DNA from 3 places in the Pseudarthrobacter sp. MOO14 genome. Region 1 is predicted to be linked to each of the others. Evidence: riboswitches for the same ligand, from Rfam matches in the RefSeq annotation. Region 1 holds a riboswitch; each other region holds the start of a gene.
What was found. Region 1 has a riboswitch for cyclic di-AMP ahead of AC4EEV_RS15345 (M23 family metallopeptidase). Riboswitches for the same ligand answer to the same signal wherever they lie in the genome.
Positions count from the first base shown of each region.

Region 1 (7,795 bases):
ACCTGGACGTCCTCCAGCTTGTATGCCTGGAGCAGGGCCCTGCACCATTCCTCCAGCGTCTCGTCCTGGCTTTTCACGACTTGCCTCCCACGTTGGCTCCGCACGTTTTGGTCAAAGTCTTCACGCTGGCTCCCGGCGGCGATCCCCAGCGTGGCAGCATCACCCCACGTATCCACGTCGGCAGTGGACCCGGCTGGGACTGTGACAAGCTGCACGTCCAGATTAGCAAGGAGGGACCTCACGGAGCCGTTGACCAGGGCGTCCCGGCGGGACAACTCACCGCACGATCTTTTTAACTCATCAGTGTTATATATGGCTGCCAGCGGCTGTTCCCTGCCGTCGGCCGAGCGGGCCACGGCGCCCCGGCCATCGCCCGCAGCTGCCACCGCGTCCCGGAGCATCGCCACCGCCCGGGCTGCCAGCGGCATGTCGCAGGCGAGAACCAGAGTGAAGGGCGCCCCTCCCCCAGAGGTGGCAAGGGCATCTAGGCCGGCTGAGATCCCGGCGGCAGGACCGGCAAACTTCGGCTCCTCCCGGCAGGACAGGACGCCTGGCGGCAGGGCCTGGGCGGGCCCGGCCTCATCGGCAGCCCCGCGGGACGGAGGGCCGCCGGCGGAAACGTCGCCCACAACAACCGTACGGCGGGCACCGGCAGCGGCGTCAAGGGTCCATGCCAGGAGGGTTCTTCCCCGGAGGACCAACGATTGCTTGGGTACTCCACCCAGCCGTGATGACCGGCCGCCCGCCAGGATCAGGGCGTCAAAGATCAACGGGTCCGTTTGCACCCACCCAGCCTAGCGAACAGCAACCGGCCTGGAAGCCGCTTGTCAGGCGGCGCGCTCGGGAAGCAGGAATGGATCCCAGGCGGGGGTTGGCTTCTCCAGTTCCTTGATCTGCCAGATGGTTCCGTGCGGCGGCTCCGGCACGAAGCGCAGGGTCCATCCCATCTCGCCGGGGGTATGGTCACCCTTGACGTTGTTGCACCGCAGGCAGGCAGCCACGAGATTCTCCCAGGAATCGGCTCCGCCCCGCGATTTTGGGTGGACATGGTCGATTGTGTGCGCTGCCTTTCCGCAATATGCACACTTGTGCCCGTCACGTCGAAGCACACCACGGCGGCTGACGGCCGTTGAGTGGTTGTACCGCGGGCGGATGTAGCGGTTGAGGAGGATCACGGACGGGCGGCCCAGGACGTCAGTGGGGCCCACCACGGGATCATCCCCCTCGGCCACCACGCTCGCCTTGCCTGTGAGCACAAGCACCAGCGCCCGGCGGAAGGTGATAACCGCCAGCGGTTCATATCCAGCATTCAGAACGAGAGTGCGCATGCACGTACCTCTTCACGGCCGCACCCGTCAGGGGCACGAGGGCCGGCTGCCCTCGGCATGTCCGGGCTATGGATCGACATCACAAGAGTAAACAGAGAATTGCAATATCAGGTAATCGGTATACGCGGAGGCCGGATCCCCACCCCGGTGGCGGGAGCCGGGATGCACGCAGAATGGCGGGAGTTAAACGGGAAAAGACCCCCGCCTCAAGGGCAGGGGTCCTTCCGGGCACATCTTATGCGGCGCCGCGTGCGGCGGGCGGCAGTGGTTACCGAACGTGGATGAAGACCGGTCCGGAGCCAACGTTGGCGCTGAACACAACGGTGTCGTTGCCGTTGAAGCCGCCGTGGACGGCCATCCCGTTTCCGGCGTAGACGGCGATGTGGGCCATTCCTCCGCCACCGTCGGCGTAGTAGATGAGGTCGCCGGGCTGGGCCTGGGATGCGGACACCCTGTCACCCAATGACAGGTAACCGGCGGGCCAGTCGTGGAAGTGGATGCCGACGGCAGCCAGTGCGTTGGTCACCAGCATGGTGCAGTCCTGGTGTACGCCAAGCTGGGCGTAGGCAGCGGACAGGATGGCAGCACCCTTTCCGCTGGCGGAAACCTGGGCGGCGGGGGCAGCCGTGGCATCGGCAGTTGCAACCTTGGCAGTCACCTTGGGAGCGGCAACGGCCTGGGCAACGGGAGCGGGAGCGGCTTCCTGCACCGCAACCTCGGGCTCGGGAGCCGGTGCCGGAGTGGTGGTAACGGCCGGCTTTTCGAAGCTGATGGCAATGGTGGAAGCCGCTGAGATCGGAGCGTCGACGGCGGATTCAACTTCCATGGCGGATGCCGGAGCCGAGTCGCGCTTGACGTTGGTGTCGGCTGCGTTGGCTGCGATGCCGCTGGTCAGGACCAGGCCGGAAGCTGCAGCGATTACTGCAGCCTGGCGGCCCATGCCGCCGGCGTTGTCGCTGACAGCCTTGGCAATGATCGCGATCGAGTTGGTTTTGGTGACCTCGGCGCGGTGCCGTGCGGTAGCACGAGTCGTCATCAGTTCTCTCTTTCGTTTTCCTCTGGACCGCGGTGGCCTGTCCGAGGGGGTTGGATGCGCCGGCATCTTGGGGGTACGCCGGCGCGTCCCGAACGGGGATGTTGGTTTCTAGCGAAAAAGCTTTGGGCAAAGAAATAGCCCTTGGAGCGTGGAGCCCAAGAACTACTTGTTCAGGTGGTAGTACGTGGAAGTACCGGTGGCTGCGGGAGAGTGGAGCATGGTTCCCTGCGACGGGTTGAGCGCGCTGATCATCATGCCGTTGCCGACGTAGATGCCGACGTGTGCGCCGCCGTTCTGGACCACGAGGTCGCCCGGCTGGGGGGTGGAGGTGGGGGTCATGATGCTCCACGCGTTCGTGCGGGGAATGCTGATTCCAGCCTGCGCGTAGACCCACTGAACGAAGCCGGAGCAGTCCCAGCCGTTGGGGGTGGTGCCGCCCCAGACGTAGGGGTGGCCGATGCCGGTGTAGGCGATCGCGGCGATACCCGAGGTGGCTGCGGACGAAACGGCTTCTACTGCCTGTCCGGCCTTGGACGCCTCCTGGCCGGCAGTGGTGGCGGTGCGGTCCGCGGACGCGGTGGACTGGGTGCGCACGGTTTCCACCTTCGGGGCGGCGGTGGTCTTGACCGCCGGACGCTCGAAGGAAACGGTGGCCGTGGGGGCCGCGGTGACAGCAAGGGCGGTCTGCGCGGAACCGGACTCCGTGGAGGCCGAGATGCCGGCAGTGGTGTCCGCGGCGTTGGCCGGCAGGCCCATGCTCAGGATGAGGCCTGAAGCCGCTGCCACAACGGCAGCCTGGCGGCCCACGGTCCCGGCATTGGCGCTTACGGCCTTGGACATGGCGTCCAAGGGGTTGACGCGAACCGTTTGCGCACGGTGGCGCGCAGAATTATGGCGTGAAGACACGAAGGTAGCCTCTCCCAATGCCTGCGAGGTGAGCTGTCGGATTCGGATGGGAGTCACCCGGCCACTTCGCTTCCTGGGAAGCTCATGACTTAACCCCAAGGCCTTCCAGAACGCAGAAGGCCAAAATTGGTTCCCCCGCCCCTGCCAGACGATGAAATGCGAACGGACCTTGAGCGGTGGCAGAGTTAGGCAATCCACTCAAGAGCGTCAACTTCGGAAAAGTTGACGCGAGTTAGACGGTACAGCAGTTTTGCTTCAATGTCACATTCAGGTCACGGCGGGTCACGGCGATCTGGGAGTGCGCAATCAAACGGTTACAGCCAGCCCATCGGATCGACCACTTCGCCGTTGACCTGGACTTCGAAGTGCAGGTGGCAGCCGGTGGACGCCCCGGTGGTCCCGCTCAACGCCACGACTTCGCCGCGGGAGACCGTTTGGCCCACCTTGACGTTGAAGGACGAGAGGTGGTTGTACGTGGTCTCCAGGCCGTTGCCATGGTCGATCACCACCCGGTTTCCACCGCCGAACTGGTGCCAGCCGGCGAAGGTCACGGTTCCTGTTGCGGCTGCCAGGACGGACGTCCCGCACTGTGCCACGAAGTCCTGTCCGCGGTGGAAATCTCCGGTGCCGCCGGTGATTGGGCTGACCCGGTAGCCGAAGGGCGACGCGGTCACGAGGGATGCCAGCGGCGCGGCCAGGGTCCCGGCGGAAGCCGCACGCGTTACCGATCCGGCCGACTGGGCGCTCAGCAGTTGCTTCAGCTTCCCGTCGGGGTCCGCCTGCGTTACGACGGCTGAGCGGCTGAAGTCGATCTGGGCGCCTACATCCGCGGAAATCTGGGGCTGGGGGCTGACTGCGGAGGCGGCCTGGGGCGCGATTCCGGCCGCATCCGTCGCCATAACGGGGCTGGTGGCGGGCATGGTCACCGTGAGCACCAGGCCGGTGGCGGCGAGGGCGATGCCGGCCTTTTGGCCGATGCCGCTGGCCGCGGCAAAGTCGGTGATTTGCCGGAACGGACCCCGGCGGCGGCGCGCATCCCGTTGCGGGTCGCGGGGGCGCTCCGCGGCGGCTACTTCGACAACCCGGGGTGCCTCAGGGGGGCCCGCCGCGCGACGGCGGCCCCGGGAGGTCTGCATGGTCAAGAAGGGTTCCTCTCTGGAATAGCCTGCGGAGTTAGCTGTCGGATTCGGGTCAGAGAGATCAAAGACCCGGTCCGTCATGGGCAAACTTCTACACAGGGGTATTCCCGGAAGAATCCTTCACTGGAGAGGCTTGCTGCTGACGGACTTCACCCCAAGGCAGTCCCCCGCTGCCGGTTGTGGTTCCCCCGCCTCTGCCAGTAACGACTCGTACACCTGGCCCGCTGGCAGAGCTCGGCTCCGGATCAGGTAACGCTTAAGTATCAACGCTGGGTTCCACTATAGGGGCTTAAGACCCTAGGTAACAATTCCGTTATCTTTGCGTGGAATCCCCCGGGTGGGGTATGGAAACGCGGCGTCAGGCCTGGTTCACGGCGACGAAAACGTGTGCCGCCACCTCGGGAGGCAGCTCCAGCGCGCCCTCGATTCCCGCCACCCGTACAGAAATGTAGTCACCGACGCGTTCCAGGGAGACAGACGCGCCGGGGCGGATACCGCCCTCGTCGAGCTGGGTCAGCAGTTCCGGCTCCACCTGGATCGGTTCCGCCAGCCGGCTGATGGTCACTGCCGATTCAGGCCCGTAGGCCTTCATTGCCTCCACCAGGCTGATGGCGCCGTCGCCGAACCCGGGTCCGGGCTGTCCGCCCAGGGCGGCAAGGCCGGGGATGGGATTTCCGTAGGGCGACTCCGTGGGGTGGTCCAGCATCTCGTAGATGCGCCGCTCCACCCGTTCGCTCATAACGTGTTCCCAGCGGCAGGCTTCGTCATGGACATAGGCCCAGTCCAATCCGATCACGTCGGCCAGCAGGCGCTCGGCCAGCCGGTGCTTCCGCATGACCTCAGTGGCACGCTTGCGGCCGGTGTCGGTCAGTTCCAGGTGCCTGTCACCGGAGACGACGACCAGGCCATCGCGCTCCATCCGGCCGATGGTCTGGGAAACGGTAGGCCCCGAGTGGCGCAGGCGTTCGGCGATACGGGCCCGGAGGGCAACGATGTTCTCTTCCTCAAGCTCCAGGATGGTCCTGAGGTACATCTCCGTAGTGTCGATCAGATCCGTCATCCAGCTCAGCTCCTCGAGCGCAGTACCTTGCGTTGTCCCACCGTATCGCCTCTTCCCGCGACGTAGTCCGGGGAAGAGTTTAGCCTATTTTGATTTAGTCCGAATAGGGCCTGCCGCCTGCGGCGTCTCATTGGCTGGACATTGGCGCCGCCCGCTCCCGCCACCCTGCGCGCTTCAGGCAGAATTGGGGAAGGTTTGCACTGCAGCCATGGCCGGCTCCCGGCCACCCACCACCCGGACCACAGCTTTCGTCCCCGCCGAATGGAGCACCTGTGAGCGACACCAGCATCACGATTCCCGCCAACCTCCTGCCCCAGGACGGGCGGTTCGGGGCCGGCCCCTCAAAGGTCCGGCCGGAACAGATCGATGCCCTGTCCGCTGCGTCGAAGACTATCCTCGGCACATCCCACCGGCAGGCTCCGGTCAAGAACCTGGTGGGCTCCGTACGCGAAGGACTCAGCCAGTTCTTCCGTGCTCCCGAGGGCTACGAGGTGGTCCTCGGCGTGGGCGGCTCCACCGCGTTCTGGGACATCGCGGGCTTCGGCCTCGTGTCCAAGAAGGCGCAGCACCTGTCCTTCGGGGAGTTTGGCTCCAAGTTTGCCTCCGCCACCAACAAGGCGCCGTTCCTGGAAGCGTCCTCGATCATTAAGTCCGAGCCGGGCACCCGTCCTGCAGCGCAGGCGGAGGCGGGCGTGGACGTCTACGCGTGGCCACAGAATGAGACCTCCACGGGCGTCGCCGCCCCGGTCAAGCGGGTGCCGGGCGCCGACAAGGACGCCCTGGTCCTGGTGGACGCAACCTCCGCTGCCGGCGGCCTGGACGTCGACATTGCCGAAAGCGACGTTTACTACTTCGCCCCGCAAAAGAATTTCGCTTCCGACGGTGGCCTTTGGCTCGGCCTCTTCTCCCCCGCCGCCCTGGAGCGCGCTGCCGCCATCAAGGCAAGCGGCCGCTGGATCCCGGACTTCCTGGACCTCCAGACCGCCATCGACAATTCACGGCTGAACCAGACGTACAACACCCCGTCGCTGTCCACCCTGGTAACCCTTGGCGCCCAGGTCCAGTGGCTGAACGCCAACGGCGGCCTGGACTTCGCCTCTGCCCGCACCGCCGATTCCGCCGGCCGCATCTACAGTTGGGCTGACGCCTCGGAGTTCGCCACCCCGTTTGTGGCCAACCCGGAGGAGCGCTCCAACGTCATCGCCACCATCGACTTTGACGAGTCGGTGGACGCGGCAACGGTGGCGAAGGTCCTGCGCGCCAACGGCATCGTGGACACCGAGCCCTACCGGAAGCTGGGCCGCAACCAGCTGCGCATCGCCACCTTCGTCGCCATCGAGCCCGACGACGTCTCGGCACTGCTGTCCAGCATCGACTATGTGGTGGGCGAGCTCCGCAAGTAGTCCAGGCACACGCGAAAGGCGCCGCCCGGGATAACCCCTGGACGGCGCCTTTCGCGTGTGGCGGAAAATTCTTGCTTAGTCTTTTGGCTCCGCGTCGTCGTCGGCATCCTCTTCATCCCCGGGCGCCTGCTCCGTTGCGGACGGCTCTTCCTGGCGGGCTTGTTCGGGTTCCTGCTGGTGCTCGTCCTCGGGGCGCACGCGTTCGGCCCACGGCACCCACTCCGGGGCGAGGATCGATTCTTCGGACGGCAGCAGGCCCAGCTCATCGACGGTAACCACCTTGGAGCGGGAGTTGCGGGTCAGCACCGCGTACCACTGCCAGCCGCCGTAGCCGGCCAGCCGGGACTCGAACAAGTGCGTGACCAGCCGGTCGCCCTCGCTTTTGGCACCAAGGTGCGGCCCGATGGTGGCAGCGGGCGTGATGCCCTCAACCGCGGCCCGTGCAACATCGACGGCTGCTGCCAGGAACGCGTCAGGCTTGCCCGTCCGCCATACCGGAACCCCGGCCTTGCGCTTTGGCGCAGCCTTGGCAGCTTGCTCCTGTGGAGCCACGCCCGGTTGTTCAGCTTGGGGGTTCATCGGCGCCTAGACGTCCAGCTCGTCGGCAACCTTGCGCAGGGCGGCCGCGATTGCCTTGCCCTTGTTGCCGTCCGGATACTTGCCCTTGGACAGCGTCCCGGACAGGTTGTCCAGGACGGTCACCAGGTCCTGGACCAGCGGCGCGAGGTCCTTGGCGCTGGGACGCTTTGCTTTGGCAATGGACGGGGTCTTGTCCAGCACCCGCAGGCCCAGTGCCTGGGCGCCCTTGCGGCCGTCCGCGACGCCAAACTCCACGCGGGTGCCGGCTTTGAGCTCCGTTACACCCTCGGGCAACGACGACTTGGGCAGGAAGACCTCCTGGCCGTCCTCGCCCGCGAGGAATC
Region 1 covers NZ_CM177849.1:3,283,215-3,291,009, reverse strand. Annotated here, with positions in the region: gene AC4EEV_RS15365 (NTP transferase domain-containing protein) at 1-785, opposite strand, end outside; gene AC4EEV_RS15360 (HNH endonuclease) at 828-1,328, opposite strand; gene AC4EEV_RS15355 (NlpC/P60 family protein) at 1,597-2,364, opposite strand; gene AC4EEV_RS15350 (C40 family peptidase) at 2,527-3,204, opposite strand; cyclic di-AMP (ydaO/yuaA leader) riboswitch at 3,275-3,456, opposite strand; gene AC4EEV_RS15345 (M23 family metallopeptidase) at 3,585-4,406, opposite strand; cyclic di-AMP (ydaO/yuaA leader) riboswitch at 4,419-4,649, opposite strand; gene AC4EEV_RS15340 (iron-dependent transcriptional repressor DtxR) at 4,768-5,469, opposite strand; gene serC (phosphoserine transaminase) at 5,742-6,872, shown strand; gene AC4EEV_RS15330 (DUF3027 domain-containing protein) at 6,948-7,451, opposite strand; gene AC4EEV_RS15325 (cold-shock protein) at 7,458-7,795, opposite strand, start outside.

Region 2 (7,795 bases), 950 kb from region 1:
GCATCGGCGATGGTCTCGGCGTATGCCATGAGGACCAGCGCCAGGGCTACGAGGCCATACTCTTCAGGAGAGAGGAGCCGGGCCAGCACCACGGTGGTGACCAGCACAATGATCCGCCCGGAGGCAAAGGCCAGCCCCTGCCACAAGGCTCCCCGGACTCCCCTGCGTTCCAGCTCGCCGGGCGCGTAGGTCACAGTTGCCTTGACGTGCCGGATAAGTCCCCGGCAGGGGATGACGCGGCCACGGCCGCCCGCACTTCGGCCAAGTACTCCGCGGCCACCGTGTCCCAGGACCGGACGGCGCGGGCGGCCTGGTCCAGTAGGCCGCCGGGGGTTACGTGCGGCGGCCGGGGTGCCCTGAGATGTTCTACGACCTTGCGGACCATCGCGTCCTGGCCGGCCTCGACGGTGAGCAGCGGGTGCGGCGGAAGTTCACGTGCCGCCACCGGGGAGGCCACTACAGGCAGCCCGGCGGCAAGGGCCTCAAGCACGGAGTTTCGGATGCCTACGCCGTGTTCGTCGGGGAAGACGGCGACGTCGGCCCCGTTGAAGACATCCGGGAGTGAGGGCACGTTGGCCAGGATTTCGATGTGTGGACCGGCCAGCGCCTGGACTGCCGCTGTGGGTTGCCGCCCGGCGATGACGAACCGTGCCTCCGGGACCTCCCGCCACACGAGGGGAGCGATACGGGTGGCCAGGACCGTGGCGCTGTCCACGTTGGGGGCGTAGTTGAGGCTGCCCGCGAAGCAAACCACCGGCGCCTTCCGGTCCGGACGCGGCCCCGCGGCCACGCTGGTTCCGTTGGGGATGCTTTTCACGGACCGGCCGAGCTTCGCGGACCAGGCTTCAGCGTCCTGTGCCCCGACGGTCAGCAGCCGCGCCCTGGCGGGCAGCGACCGTTCCGCCCGTTCGGCGAGGTGCTCGCGCAGCCGGTAGGCCGGCCGGAGGGAGCGGGCAATATCCGTGTCCATGGCGGCCCGGATGGACCAAGGGTCCACCGTTTGCAGCACCACGGGACCGGCCACATGATGCGAAAGGAAGAGGGCGTGCGGGCCATGGATGAGGGTGGCCTCACTGCTGCCGGACAGGGTGGCTGCCGCTGCCCGCGCTGACGGGGTGGAGCGCCGGTGCTTTCCCAGGCCGGCGAGGCCGCCGAAGGAGCGGACAAATGCGGCGGGGTCGTCCCGCGGGGCTAGTTCGTGGACGGTTTCGCAGCGGGCCCGGAGCTCCGCCGGAACCGGGACAGGGCCGGAAAACGTCAGCAGCGTGACGGCAACATCCGCGGGAAGGTGAAGGATCACTTCGTACGGGATCATGGAGCTTCCATCACCGAGTTGCGGGTCCCGGTTTGGCACGCTTTCCGTCACGTACAGGAGCTTCATTGCAAGAGTGTACTGGATCACACTCGGGTGGCAGGGTTGCTCTGGGCAACTTTGTGGGGAACCGCAGGAAGCCAAAAAGGGCGACGGCGGGAAGTCCCGCCGTCGCCCTTTCCAAGGGGGCGCGTGGCCGGCTACTGCCAGGCGCGGACGTAGTCCACCAGGAGTTGGGACTGCGGGCCGTACACCGGGTTCGTCGATGAAGCGCCGACGTTCAGCACGATGTACTGCGGGGCGTTTCCGTCGTCCGTGGGGTAGGACTTGACCTTCACGCCGTCGAAGTAGACGTCCGACGAGTTGGCCATCCGGTGCAAGCCGAAGGTGTGGTATTCGTTGGCCCAGTTGCCGCCGACGCCACCCTGGTTGTGTGACCCGGAGCCGGAGTGGTAATTCACGGTCATCTTGCCCTGGAGGACCTCCGCGATGTCGTTCTCGCCGGTGGCCGGCCAGGACTGCCCGGTGGTCCAGAACGCGGGCCAGTTATAGAGACCGTTGGCGTTGCCGGGGAACTTGATGCGGGCCTCGACATACCCGGTGGTGAACTGGTACCCGGTGCCCGCTCCACCCTTCGGGTTCGTGGAGACCAAGGACCCGGAAGACGAGGAGGCAAGGCTGAGGGCCAGGTTGCCGTTGGCCACGGAGACGTTGGCTGGGCTGGTGGCCACCTTGTTCATGGTTCCGCAGTTGGGGGAGAACCAGCAGTTGGACCATTTACCGCTGTCCAGGCCTGAACCGTTGAAATCGTCAGCGAAGGTCATGGTCCAGTTTCCGGGGACCCCTGCGGGCATGGGCGTCCCGCTGTTTGCCAGCGGTGCCGAGGCTGGTGCCACGGCGATGGGGGACTGCGGTGCAGGAGCCGCAACGGCCGGTGCCGGGGCGGGTGCCGCGGGAGCCGGCGCCTGGGACGGAGCCTGCTCTGGTGCGGGCGCGGGTGCGGCTGCCGGTGCCGGGGCGGGCGCCGGAGCGGACTGGACTGCGGCCGACGGGGTGGGCTGGACCTGTACCTCGCTGCCGGCCCCGGCGGCGCTGGCCACCCGGGATACGTCGGCAGCTTCATTGCCGTTGGCGACGCCGAGGCCAAGGGAGGCTGCGCCGAGGACGGCTGCTGCCAGGCCGGCGGCCAAGGGCAGGCGGCGGGAATCTCTGGATGTCAAGAACTGACGGAGCCCGGCCGATGGGGTCTCATTCTGATGACGGCGGGCGCGTTTGGCGCTCAATTTGCGGGATGCGGGCATGGGGAATTTACCTCTCAACGCCGGCGGGGTTAGCTGTCGGGTTCGAATGCTGCCATTCGGCCGCGGATCGCGGCTTCACCCCGAGGGCAGGCGGGAGCCATGCCCGTGACACTTGGGTCCCCCGCCTCTGCCTTGGAACCTGAGGGATCGCGGAAGCGGCAGAGTTGGGCGTCTTCCGGGATTGGGGCCGGCTGGGGCGGCCCACCCGAAGACCGTACACGAAAATCCCTGCGGAATCACAATTGGGTAACGGAAGTGGCGCGGTGGGCGTGGCGTCCCGCGGTGCACCCGCATAGACGTCTAATGCCGAACGGCACGCTCCTGCGTTTTCCACATACGTGTCCGGTCAGGCTGCTCCTGCCACATCACGCGGATAGCCTTGAGTCAAGCGCGAATCGCCTATCAGGTCCAGATGCACTAGGATATTGAAGTCTGTGCTGCGTCCTGCCTCCGTACTGGTGGCAAGGCACTGCGCGGAATCGCAAATGAACCTCCTGTTACGGAAATGCCGTAACCGCTTAGCCCAAAGGAGGTGGGTTCACATATGCGTCCTTACGAATTGATGGTAATCATCGACCCCGAGGTCGAAGAGCGTACCGTTGAGCCGTCGCTTCAGAAGTTCCTGAACGTCATCACCAACGATGGTGGAACCATCGAAAAGGTTGACATCTGGGGCCGTCGCCGTCTGGCTTACGAGATCAAGAAGAAGTCCGAAGGTATCTACGCCGTGGTGAATTTCACCGCCAAGCCGGAAACCGCCAAGGAACTTGACCGCCAGCTGTCTCTTAACGAGACCATCATGCGCACCAAGATCACCCGCCCCGAAGAGCAGAAGGTTGTTGCTGAGTAATCAGCACCAAAATTCATTCTTTACCCCGCAGGAACGCACTCTTCACCCAGGATCGAACAAGGAGGCAGTAGATGGCAGGCGAGACCACCATTACGGTCATCGGTAACCTCACCAATGACCCGGAATTGCGGTTCACACCGTCCGGTTCCGCAGTAGCGAACTTCACCATCGCTTCCACCCCCCGCACCTTTGATCGCCAGTCCAACGAGTGGAAGGACGGGGAGACCCTGTTCCTCCGCGCCGCGGTCTGGCGTGAAGCTGCCGAGAACGTCGCCGAATCCCTGACCAAGGGCATGCGCGTGATCGTCACCGGCCGCTTGAAGAGCCGTTCCTACGAAACAAAAGAAGGCGAAAAGCGCACCGTCATCGAGCTTGAGGTCGACGAAATCGGCCCCAGCCTGCGCTACGCCAACGCCAAGGTCAACCGCACCCAGCGCTCCGGCGGACAGGGTGGGGGCGGCTTCGGCGGCGGCAACGGCGGCGGTGGCTTCGGAGGCGGCAACCCTGGTGGAAACCAGGGCGGCAACTCCGGTGGAGGCTGGGGCGGCGGCAACCAGCAGGCTGCACAGGACGATCCCTGGGCCACGCCCGGCGTGTCCAATGCAGGCGGCTGGGGCAACGGCCCCGATTCCGAACCTCCCTTCTAAAACCCAAACAACGGCCCGATGCCGGGACTGCCCGGGAGCCGCAAGGCACCCAAGGTTTTGCCGCCGTCGGACCACCACCATCCCGTGGATCAATATCCACGGGCTCCCTAGAATAGGAGCTCCACGATGGCTAAGGCTGAACTCCGTAAGCCCAAACCAAAGTCCAACCCCTTGAAGGCCGCTGACATCACTGTCATCGACTACAAGGACGTAGCATTGCTGCGCAAGTTCATCTCCGACCGCGGAAAGATCCGCGCCCGTCGCGTCACTGGCGTCACGGTGCAGGAACAGCGCAAGATCGCCCAGGCAATCAAGAACGCCCGCGAAGTTGCTCTGCTGCCTTACTCCGGCGCTGGCCGCGGCTAAGGAAGGGATTAACTAACATGGCAAAGCTCATTCTGACCCACGAAGTAACCGGTCTCGGTGCTGCTGGCGATGTTGTCGAGGTCAAGGACGGTTACGCACGTAACTTCCTGCTGCCCCGCGGCTTCGCCCTGACCTGGACCAAGGGTGGCGAGAAGCAGGTTGAGTCCATCAAGGCTGCCCGCGCCGCCCGTGCGCACGCTTCTGTTGAAGCTGCACAGGCGCAGGCCCAGGCTCTGTCCTCCAAGAAGGTCAAGCTCGAGGTGAAGGCCGGCGAGTCCGGTCGTCTCTTCGGCACCGTCAAGCCTGCTGATGTCGCTGCCGCAGTCGAGGCCGCCGGCCTCGGTGCCATCGACAAGCGCAACGTTGAACTGCCGAACCACATCAAGTCTGTCGGTTCGTACACGGCCAACGTCCGCCTGCACGAGGATGTTTCCGCTGTCATCGACCTTGAGGTCGTTGCCGGAAAGTAGTTTCCCCACCGCAGTTCAGTGGCCCCCGCCCGGGATTCCGGTGCGGGGGCCATTTGCGTGCAAGGTCACTGCCGGGGTTTCCAGCGGCCGGCCGCGTGCGCCATAGGCTTGGGTGCGGGCCGCTGTTCCTGGCCTGCACCACTCCACCGTTTCCACGGAAGGTCACCCAGCATTGCCGTTCCTCTTCGTCAGCTGCATCCTCCTGCTGGCCGCAGCCGTCAGCTTTGCGACCGACCGGAGGCGCCTGCGGAACGGAGTCTTCCTCGTCTCAGGGGCGGTCATCGGCTGGCTTGGGCTCCTCCTGGTCTCCGGCAACAACTCCAACAACTCGGTCCCTGTCCTCATTACCGTGGCCTTGGGCCTCCTGCTCATCCTCTCAGTGCCCATCCTGGCCGTGTTCCTTGTCCTCAACGGCCTCATCATGCTGCGCCGCGAAGGCCGCAGCCTGGCAAACCTGCTGTCCCTGCTGGCAGGGCTGGCCGTGGTGGCCGTTCCCCTTGTCCTGGCCGCCCTGCAGACGGCCGTACCCGCGCTAAGGGCGCTCACGTCGGCGGCTGCCCTGCTGACCGGCTACGTGGGCTTCGTGTTCGTCAGCTATCTGGTCTATTCGCTGATTTACTCGCACCTGCCGCCGCGCCGCCATCCCGAATACGTGGTGGTGTTGGGTTCCGGCCTGGCCGGCAGCTCGGTTCCGCCCCTGCTGGCGGCCCGGCTTGACGCGGCGGCGCGCCTGTACCGGGGCAAGCATGGCGGGTCCATCAGGGCTCTGATTCCCAGTGGCGGGCAGGGAGCCGATGAACTCCTCGCCGAAGGGACAGCGATGGCCCGCTACCTGCAGGAGCAGGGTGTTCCTGCCAACAGGATCATCGTGGAGGACCGGGCAGCAACCACCATGGAGAACCTGCACTTTTCGCGCGCGCTGATGGAGCGGCCGGACGCGCCCGTCACGGTGGTCACCAGCAGCTACCACGTGTTTCGCGCGGCCATGTTCACCCGGCGCGCGGGCCTGCGCGCCCACGTCACCGGGGCCAGGACGGCGGGCTACTTTATCCCCAGCGCCTTCCTTCGGGAATTTGTCGCCATCCTCGCAACCTACCGGTGGATCAACCTGGGCTTTTGTGCTGTGCTCACCGCCGTTCCGTTGGCCGCCATGGCCCTGCCGCTGCTCCCTTCCTAGGACCGGCAGTCCGCCCGGCGGGCCGGTGGTAACCTGCTCCGGTGAACCCGACACCCAGCAGCCGTCCTTTCCACCAGGTGGATGTTTTCGCCGGCAACGCCTACCGCGGCAACCCGCTCGCCGTCGTCCTCGATGCCCACGGTCTTGACGCGGCAACAATGCAGCACTTCGCGAACTGGACCAACCTCTCCGAAACCACCTTCCTCTTGCCCGCGGAGGATCCCCGCGCCGACTACAAGGTCCGGATCTTCACCGGGAGCGAGGAGTTCCCGTTCGCGGGGCACCCCACGCTGGGATCCGCACATACCTGGCTGCAGGCCGGCGGAGTTCCGAAGTCCAGCGGCTTCGTGGTCCAGGAATGTGGTGCCGGTCTGGTCAGGATCAAGCGCGACGCCGGCCGATTGGCTTTCGCCGCACCGCCCTTGACCCGCTTTGAGGCCGTGGACGAGCCCCTTCGGCGCCAGTTGGCTGTCGCCCTGGGAATCCCGGCCGGTGACATCGTGGACGCATCCTGGCTGGTGAATGGGCCGGAGTGGATCGGTGTCCTGCTGGGGTCTGCGGATCAAGTGATGGCGCTCGTGCCTGATCCGGTGGCCATGGGGAACCTGAAGGTCGGAGTCATCGGGCCGCATCTGTCCGGCGGGGACGCCGACTTTGAGGTGCGGACGTTTATCCCGGGTGATGCGATGGTGGAGGATCCGGTGACGGGCAGCTTCAACGCTGGGGCCGCCCAGTGGCTTATTGGTAGCTGCAGGGCACCCCGGCGCTATGTCGCCGCGCAGGGTACCGTCCTGGGCCGGGCAGGGCGTGTACATGTCACCGCCGAGGACGACGATGTGTGGGTGGGCGGAGAGTCCACTACCTGCATCCAGGGCACCGTCCTGCTTTGATGCGGGTCACGGGAATACATGAGGAGGTACCGCGGTTCAGGGATATAGATGCAAATGCATGTATGATCGAATGAACGAGCACCAGGAGAATGCCATGGAAACCCGCCGTATCACAGTCCTCTCCGCCGGACTTGGCGTCCCGTCGTCCAGCCGGCTGCTGGCCGACCAGCTGGCGGCCGCTGCCGAGCGGCGGCTCACCGCCGGCGGCCACGAGGTGCTGGTCGACGTCGTCGAACTCCGGGACCTCGCCGTCGACATCGCCAACAACTTCGTCACGGGATACGCCGCACCGCGCTTGGCGGAAGTCATCGCCGGGGTGGAGGCGTCGGATGGGATCATCGCCGTGACGCCGGTCTTCAGCGCCTCCTACAGCGGCCTCTTCAAATCGTTCTTCGACGTCCTGGACCCCAAGTCCCTGGACGGCAAGGCTGTCCTGCTGGGCGCCACCGGAGGTACCGACCGGCACCAGATGGTGCTGGATTACGCCTTGCGCCCGTTGTTCAGCTACCTGCGCACCCGCACGGCCGCCACGGGAGTCTTTGCCGGGCCCCAGGACTGGGGAACCGCGGAAGAGGGTGGCTCGTCGCTGGCCGACCGCATTGAGCGCGCTGCCACCGAATTTACCCTGCTGTTGGAGGGTCCCCAGCCGGGCCGGAAGCCCGCACCCCTGGAGTCCCTGCCTTTCGAGCAACTCCTGGCCGGAATCGCCGGACCGCGCTAGTCGTCCAGCAGCGCGATGAATTCCCGGGCCTGGACCGGGGAGATGTCCGAGTGGCGCGTCA
Region 2 covers NZ_CM177849.1:2,330,675-2,338,469, reverse strand. Annotated here, with positions in the region: gene AC4EEV_RS10980 (lipopolysaccharide biosynthesis protein) at 1-194, opposite strand, end outside; gene AC4EEV_RS10975 (glycosyltransferase) at 191-1,381, opposite strand; gene AC4EEV_RS10970 (glycoside hydrolase family 16 protein) at 1,513-2,532, opposite strand; cyclic di-AMP (ydaO/yuaA leader) riboswitch at 2,618-2,787, opposite strand; gene rpsF (30S ribosomal protein S6) at 3,158-3,463, shown strand; gene AC4EEV_RS10960 (single-stranded DNA-binding protein) at 3,535-4,110, shown strand; gene rpsR (30S ribosomal protein S18) at 4,237-4,476, shown strand; gene rplI (50S ribosomal protein L9) at 4,494-4,946, shown strand; gene AC4EEV_RS10945 (YdcF family protein) at 5,119-6,123, shown strand; gene AC4EEV_RS10940 (PhzF family phenazine biosynthesis protein) at 6,165-7,013, shown strand; gene AC4EEV_RS10935 (FMN reductase) at 7,108-7,734, shown strand; gene AC4EEV_RS10930 (hypothetical protein) at 7,731-7,795, opposite strand, start outside.
Region 2: another riboswitch for cyclic di-AMP. It lies ahead of AC4EEV_RS10970 (glycoside hydrolase family 16 protein); the one in region 1 lies ahead of AC4EEV_RS15345 (M23 family metallopeptidase).

Region 3 (7,795 bases), 1.5 Mb from region 1:
CTCCATACCGCGCGGTGCTGCAGCAGGACTCCCCTGGCGGGATCCCAGGCCAGAACCCCGGCCGCTCCGAACCTGCCCCAGAACCGGCCGCGGTCACCTTCCACCCAGGCGTCGCCCGGATCGCGGGGGCCGGTCCGCGGCGGCGGAGTGGAGGACAGGCTGGAGGGCGGGTAATGGTCCATTGCCCCAGTTTGACAGGTGAAGCGGCGGGACGTCAGGTGCCCTGCACGTGGTCGACGGCGAAATCACCGCCCGGGTACATGACTGTTTCGTGGCCGTCGTCGAACCGGACCAGGTAGGGCGGGCCGCCGCCTTGGCCGCGCACCTCCAGGATCACCCCGTGCCGGTCCGCGGACCCCACGTTCCTGCCGCGCACCACGATCCGGTCGCCTTGGGCTGCCTCCATGGCAATCACCTCCACGACCCAAGGGTACGACCCGCGGGCGCACCGGAACAGTGCCGCATGGCAGGATTTCCGGTATGCCGCTGAACCTCGTCCTGCTCGCCGACACCCACGTACCAAAACGCGCCAGGGACCTGCCGGTGCAGGTGTGGTCCGCCGTCGAGAATGCCGATGTGGTTTTCCACGCCGGCGACTGGGTGGAGGCAGCCCTGCTGGACGAATTCGAACGCCGGAGCAAGCGGCTGCTGGCCGTCTACGGCAACAACGACGGTCCCGAACTGCGCCGGCGCCTGCCGGAAACGGCAGCTGCCACCCTGGATGGGGTCCGCTTTGCCATGGTCCATGAGACCGGGCCGGCCACAGGACGCGAGCTCCGGTGCGAAGCGCTGTACCCGGACGCCGATGTGCTGGTCTTCGGCCACAGCCACATCCCCTGGGACACGGTGTCACCGCGCGGGCTTCGGCTGCTGAACCCCGGGTCGCCTACGGACCGCCGGCGCCAGCCGGTTTGCACCTATATGGAGGCGGTACTCGACGATGGCGCCCTTGCCGGGGTCCGGCTGGTGGAGGTCCCGCGGTGAGCCGCTTGGCATGGCGGCCGGATTTGCCTAGGCTGGAACAGTAAGCAAGCTTAGTTTTTGTTGGTTACCTTTCCGCAATTGCCGGCTGCTTCATGTCCCGGGCCGCCAACGGGCCCGCGTCCCACCCGAACAGGAGGACCACCATGACTGACCAGTACACCTTCCGCAATCCCGTGACCGCCTACGAAAAGATCTCCCCGCCCAAGCAGCACCAGCCCGAACCGGGCCTGGACGCCGACCTGGAGCCCAAGGCCGACCTGGGTGAGGAAACCTACCGCGGCACCGGCCGGCTGGAAGGCCGCCGGGCCATCGTTACCGGCGCGGACTCCGGGATCGGCGCCGCGACGGCCATCGCCTTCGCCAGGGAAGGCGCCGACGTCGTCCTTTCCTACTTGCCGCAGGAAGAGGAAGACGCCGCGCGCATCGCCGGGATCATTGAGGCCGCAGGCCGGAAGGCGGTCAAGGTGCCGGGCGACCTGAAGGATTCCGCAGCGTGCCGCGAACTGGTGGATACTGCCGTGGCAGTGCTGGGCGGGGTTGACGTCCTGGTCAACAACGCCGGAAAGCAGGTTGCACAGGAGGATCTGCAGGACATATCGGATGAGCAGTTCGACCACACGCTCAAGACCAACGTCTACGCCATGTTCTGGGTCACGAAGGCTGCCGTGCCGCACATGCCCGCCGGCTCCACCATCATCAACACCACGTCCATCCAGGCCTACAACCCGTCGCCGACCCTGGTGGACTATGCCACCACCAAGGCCAGCATCAACAACTTCACCAAGGGCCTGGCTCAACAGCTTGCGCCCAAGGGAATCCGGGTCAACGCGGTGGCGCCCGGGCCCATCTGGACTCCGCTGCAGGTCAGCAGCGGCCAGCCCAAGGAAGAATTGCCCGAGTTCGGCCAATCCACTCCCCTGGGCCGCGCCGGCCAGCCCGCTGAACTGGCCCCCGCCTACGTCTTCCTGGCCTCACCCGAGTCCAGCTACGTGGTCGGCGAGACACTGAATGTCAACGGCGGCAGCCCCACGCCCTAGGCTCCCGGCCGCCCAACACGGCGGGCCCTCCGGTTATTCGGCGGCCTCCTGGCCGGCCAGGAGCTCATCCGTGGCAGGATCCGGCTCGCCATCAAAAAATTGGGCCAGGACCGTCTTGAACACTGTTTCTCCGGGCGCAGCCCGGAGAAACAGTGTCATGGACGAACGGAGCTTCTGCGTATCGATTCCGCCAAGGATGTCCGACGCCGAACGGCCGGAATGCGTGGTGAGAGCCAAGGCACACTCAAGAAGGCGCGGGCCCAGGACGGGGTGGTCCAGGTAGGCCCGTGCCTCTGCCAGGGACGAGATGGCGTAAGTCCGCGACGTGGCGCTCTGCCCCAGCCCGGCAACTTGGGGGAAAATGAACCACATCCAGTGCCCGGTCTTGTTGCCGAGCTGCAATTCGCCAAGCGCGCTTCGGTAGGTTCCCCCACTGTCTTGGGCGGCGACGAATCGTTCCAGGTCAAACGCTTCATTCATGGGCTCTCCTCTGTGGCCTGCAGGTCATTGCGTCAACTCTTTCTCCAGGAGGCGTGCTGCCGTTTGAAGTTGGGATTCAGGGTCTTCGCGCCAGCGCGCCAGGACAGCCGCGGCCCGCTGGCGGTCTCGGTGGTCCAAGCCGGCCAGCAAGGGCACCAGGACGTCGGAGACCAAAGGCCCGGCCAGCTCTGCCGCCTGGGCCGAGCGGAGAAAGCCCTCCAGCCGGGTGAGGTCCGAATGCCGCAGCACCTGCACCTTTGTTTGCAGCAGGACAACGGCGGCCAGCCGGCGTTCGAAGACCGGCTGCGAGCCTGGTTTCGGCTGGCCCCACAGGGCGGAGGCCAGCATGACCGTGGTGTCATGGCCCATGTCCTTGAACTTCCGAAGGGCGTCCCGGACTGTGCCGCGGACTGCGCCGATCGAAGACCCGTAGGAGGCCAGGGCTCCGCCCAGCCGGTAGCCCACCTCGTCGGCCCGGTACCAGGCACCCTCGTTCCGAAGGGTCCGGTCGATAAATTCAGCAGCAGCCGCGACGTCGGGCACCTCGGTCACCGCCCCCGCCCCGCAGAGGCATGAAGGATACAGAATGGGGTCCAAGGCCGCGCCTCGAGCCTGCCGGCCGCGATGGGCTCGCCGCAGACCGCACAGGTTCCATAGGTGCCGTTGGCCAGCCGCTCCAGGGCTGCCTCCACCTGGTCCAGCCCGGCTGAACTCTGCTTCAACAATGCCGACGCCTGCGACAGTTCGAAGGCGATCGTGGCGCCCTCGGGATCATGTTCGTCATCGACGTTGGAGTCCTGCCGGGCCGCGTTGGCCGCGTCGATATCAGCCCGCAGCGCCGGCAACAGGGCCAACCTCCGGGCCCGCTCCTCTTCGAGCAGCACCCTGAACCGTCCGAAATCTGGCATGCGGAAAGCCTAGCGCGTCAGTCAGTACCAGTTCAGGGCGACGGAATGGCTCCAGGCGCCGCACGGGGACCCGTAGCGGTCGCGGATGTAGCCGAGCCCCCAGTCAATCTGCGTCCGGTAACTCGTCAGCCAGTCGCTTCCGGCGCTGGCGTACTTTCCCGGCGGCAGGGCCTGGGCTATGCCATGGGCCCCGGATGAGGCATTCGTGGCCGTGGTCAGCCAGCCGGATTCCTTGGTCCACAGCTGGGACAGGCACTGGAACTGGTCGGCGCCCCAGCCGAGGGCACCCAGGCGTCCCGAGGCATAGGCCTTGGCGCCGGCAGGATCATTGACGGCACCGCCCGGGACGGAGGGAACGACGACGGGCGGCGGGCCGGGCACGGCAGGCTGCGGCGGACTGCCGGGAACCGGGTCGGCCGGCGGGGCCGGTACCGCCGCGTTGCCGGCCGGAGCTGCAGCCGCGGGTTTGGGCTGCCGGGCTGCGGCCGCGGCAGCCTGCGCCGCGGCTTCGGCCTGCCGGCGGGCCTGCTCCGCCGCAGCGGCGCGCTTGGCCTCCTGGGCCGCTTCATAGGCAGCCAGCGCCGCCTGGCCCTGGCGATACTCCCCCTCAAGTGCCGCCGTCGTTCCCTTCAGCGAGGCCAGCTGGGCGGTCAGTTCGGTGCTGTGCTGCTGTTCGTCATTTACCTGCCGGGCAAGCGCGTCCTGGGCGGAGCGGGCTGCGTCCAGTTTGGCTTTTGCTTCCCCGGACAGTCGTTCCCGCTCAGTGCGGGCCACTTTTTCCTGCTCTGCCAGGGATGCGGCAACTTTTCCGGCAGCCGCAGCTTTCTCCACCAGAGCAGCAGTCTTGTCGCCCACCAGCTGGACGAGGTTGAGCCCTTGGACGCTGTTGTTCCGCAGGGCATCAAGGGCCACGAAGAATCCGGTATTGGTCCCGCCCGTCTTGTACGCCTGGACGGCAAGCGCTCCGATTTCCTTGCGATGCCGGGCCAGTTCGTCGTTGGCGCGGGCAGCCTGGGCGGACAATGAATCCAGCCTTACCGATGCCGCTTGCAGCCCGGCGTCGGCTGCGGCGTAGTCGGCCGCTGCCCGGACCGCCGTGTTGCCGGCGGCTTCAGCCTGGGTCTGGAGGCCGTCCAGGAGCCCATTGATGGTGGTGATCTCTGCCGCTTTCGCTGCCTCGGAAGACTGCGCCTGCTGCACGTCAGCCCAGGACGGATACCCACCGGGAGGTGCAGGCTCGTCTGCCGTGGCAGGCAGGACCGTGGCCGCTGCCACTGCGATGGCGAGCAGTCCCCCCACCAGTGGGGACGTGGGCATGGTCACGAACAGGGGCATAGTCCCGAAGCATACCGGCGGCACGCCGGAGCGGAAAGGCGGCCGTGCCTGCTTTGTTACCCGTTTGGTCCGGTGCCGGACCGGCGGGAGCCCGGCGTGGGTGGATCGGACCCATCCAATCGTTGGTTGAATACGAGAGAAGAACCTCGCATGTTATCTAAACGTGACAATGGGAGGGTCGGCGGGTTATGGTCTTCTGGTGTCCCTCCCCAAACGGGACACTCCCATCAGTTTGCCGAGCCCTGCCGCTGATACCGGGATTCAACCGCATTCATGCTGGCAGGGACGGGGGAACCAAGTTTCCACGACCTTTCAGGTCTTGGGGTTAAGTCGGACAGCTCCTCCGCCCACCGCGGAGATATGTTCGGCCGGGTATCTCCAACCCGAACCCGACAGCTCACCCCGCAGGCATGGGAGAGGCGATCAATCGTGTCAAAGAATCTCAGCACTGCCCGCCACCGCGCGACCCCGGCCCGCTCCATTGCGCTCGAGGGACTCGCCGTGACGGCCAAATCACAGGCCCGTTCGTTTGGCCGTCCGGCCCTCGCTGTTGCCGCCGCGTCCGGCATCGCGTTCGGCGTCGGCGCCCCGGCCCATGCGGGCGTGACGGGCGCGGACACCACTGAGCAGGCCAGCGTCCAGGCCGCCGCAGCTCCTGCAACTGCTCCGGCAGCCGCGGCAGCAACCGTCCACACCGTCGTTTCCGGGGACACCCTCGGCGCGATTTCGGCCGCGTACGGTGTCAGCCTCAATGACGTCCTGGCTGCCAACGGCCTGGGATTGTCGTCCATCATCTACCCCGGTGACCAGATCCAGATCCCCGGCGCCGGCTACGTGGCAGCACCTGCCCCGGCGCCGGCAGCGGCCCCCGTCCAGGCGGCAGCCGCCACCGCACCGGCGAACACCGGCATGAACATGTCCTACGCATCAGCAACGCCGGTGGCGTCCACCACCGGCAGCGGGACCGGTGCTGCCATCCTGGCCTCCGCCTACGGCCAGGTCGGCGTGAGCCAGGACTGCACCGCCATGGTTGAAAAGGCCCTGCGCTCCGTCGGCAAGAGCGTCGGCGACCTGGCTCCCACGCAGTTCTTCCAGTACGGCAGCGTGGTCGGGAGCCCGGCACCCGGCGACCTCATCATCACCTCGGGCCACGTGGGCGTTTACGCCGGCAACGGCCAGGTTGTGAGTGGCGGCGTCAACGGCTACACCACGCAGGTGCACTCCATCAGCTGGCTCAGCGGCTACTCAGTGGTCCGCGTCGCCTAGTCTTCGCGCAGTAAAGCCTGCTCCCAACAGGAGGGTGGCAGCCGGGTCTCCGGTTGGCACCCTCCTGTTGTCGTCGGATCAGGTCCCGCAAAAGGTCGTATAGGTCCCGAAGTCCGCCGGGGCACCGTCCATGTAGCGTTCCAGCCCGGCCCGCTCGGTGAAAGGATCGGTCACGGCCTGAAGCAGGCGCTGCAACGGGGCAGGATCTCCCTCCGTGCCGGCGGCGAGGGCTTCCTCCACCAGATGGTTCCGTGGAATGTACGCCGGGTTGACGCTGTCCATCAGCCCTGCGTCGGGTTGCAGCGCCAACCACCGCTCCGACCAGGCGTCGAAGCCGGCCAAATCCATCACCATGCCGCGCACCGGGCGCAGGTCGCCGCGGGCCGCCCTGCCAAGGTTACGGAAGAACAGGGTGTAATCCACCGGGCCGTCCTTGAGGATGGCCACCACATCGTCAATAAGGCTGGACAAGGCGTCGTCGCTGGCGTTTCCAGCGGCAAGACCCAGTTTGGTTTTCATGCCGCCCGTCCACGCCGTGCTGTACTGTCCACGGAATCCACCGAGCACCTCCACCGCTGCAGCAACAGCCTTGTCCTCGTCTTCGTCAACGAGCGGCAGCATTGCCTCGGCAAGGCGGGCAAGGTTCCATTCGGCAACGACTGGCTGGTTGGCGTAGGCGTAACGGCCACTGACATCGATGGAACTGAACACGGCGGCGGGATCGAAGGCATCCAGGAACGCACACGGGCCGTAATCAATGGTTTCCCCTGAGATGGTCATGTTGTCCGTATTCATGACCCCGTGCACGAATCCCGCCAGCATCCACCGGGCCACCAGCCCGGCCTGGGCGGAACAGACGGACGCAAACAGTGCCAGATAGGGGTTTGGGGCGACTGCAGCGTCCGGATAGTGCCTGCTGATGGCGTGGTCAGCCAGCCGCTTGAGCAGGTCCATGTTCTCCGTGGCCCGTGCGTACTGGAAACTCCCAACCCTCAAGTGGCTGCTGGCCACCCGTGCCAGGACAGCACCGGGCAGCATGCCCTCGCGCCGGACCTGCCGCCCCGTCGCCACGACGGCGAGGGAGCGCGTGGTGGGAATACCCAGGGCGTGCATGGCCTCACTGACAACGTACTCGCGCAGCATTGGCCCGACGACGGCCCGGCCGTCCCCGGCGCGGGCGAAGGGGGTGCGCCCCGAGCCTTTGAGGTGGATGTCCAGCAGGCGGCCGGCGCGGTCCGTGACTTCCCCCAGCAGGAGCGCGCGTCCGTCGCCGAGCAATGGGGAGTAGCCGCCGAACTGGTGGCCCGCGTAAGCCTGCGCCACCGGGGTGGCACCGGCGGGAACGTGGTTGCCCACGAGGAGGCGCACCCCTTCGGGACCGTGGAGGTATTGCGGGTCAAGGCCCAGGCCTGCTGCGAGCTTTTCATTCAGGACCAGGAGTTCGGGATCCGGAGCTTCCTCGGCCTGCCAGGGAACGGCAAGTTCCGCCAGTTCACGGGCGAAGCGGCCGTCGAAGGTGACCGTGGATTCAGCTGCTGCCGTCATGGGTTAACCCTATCGCCGTGGTGCCGCCCGCCCCTCCTGCACGGAGAGTTTCAGGCCCTGCCGCCGCTGGCCCCTGCATCATCCAGCCCCTTGGCATAGGCCGCCTGGCCGGCATGCTGGAGGCAGTCCCCCAGAATGCTGACAAGCCGCACCCCAAGGGTCACCGGCGGATCCCAGCGCCAGTCCGCCACGCGGTCCAGGTCCTGTTCTTCCAGGCTTTCGAGGACCTTCGTGGTCTGC
Region 3 covers NZ_CM177849.1:401,944-409,738, forward strand. Annotated here, with positions in the region: gene AC4EEV_RS01825 (NUDIX domain-containing protein) at 1-182, opposite strand, end outside; gene AC4EEV_RS01830 (DUF1918 domain-containing protein) at 215-406, opposite strand; gene AC4EEV_RS01835 (metallophosphoesterase family protein) at 481-984, shown strand; gene AC4EEV_RS01840 (glucose 1-dehydrogenase) at 1,128-2,021, shown strand; gene AC4EEV_RS01845 (DUF1810 domain-containing protein) at 2,055-2,501, opposite strand; gene AC4EEV_RS01850 (DNA alkylation repair protein) at 2,526-3,053, opposite strand; gene AC4EEV_RS01855 (TraR/DksA family transcriptional regulator) at 3,050-3,409, opposite strand; gene AC4EEV_RS01860 (coiled-coil domain-containing protein) at 3,431-4,744, opposite strand; cyclic di-AMP (ydaO/yuaA leader) riboswitch at 4,998-5,170, shown strand; gene AC4EEV_RS01865 (C40 family peptidase) at 5,174-6,010, shown strand; gene AC4EEV_RS01870 (protein adenylyltransferase SelO) at 6,089-7,555, opposite strand; gene AC4EEV_RS01875 (mycothiol transferase) at 7,606-7,795, opposite strand, start outside.
Region 3: another riboswitch for cyclic di-AMP. It lies ahead of AC4EEV_RS01865 (C40 family peptidase); the one in region 1 lies ahead of AC4EEV_RS15345 (M23 family metallopeptidase).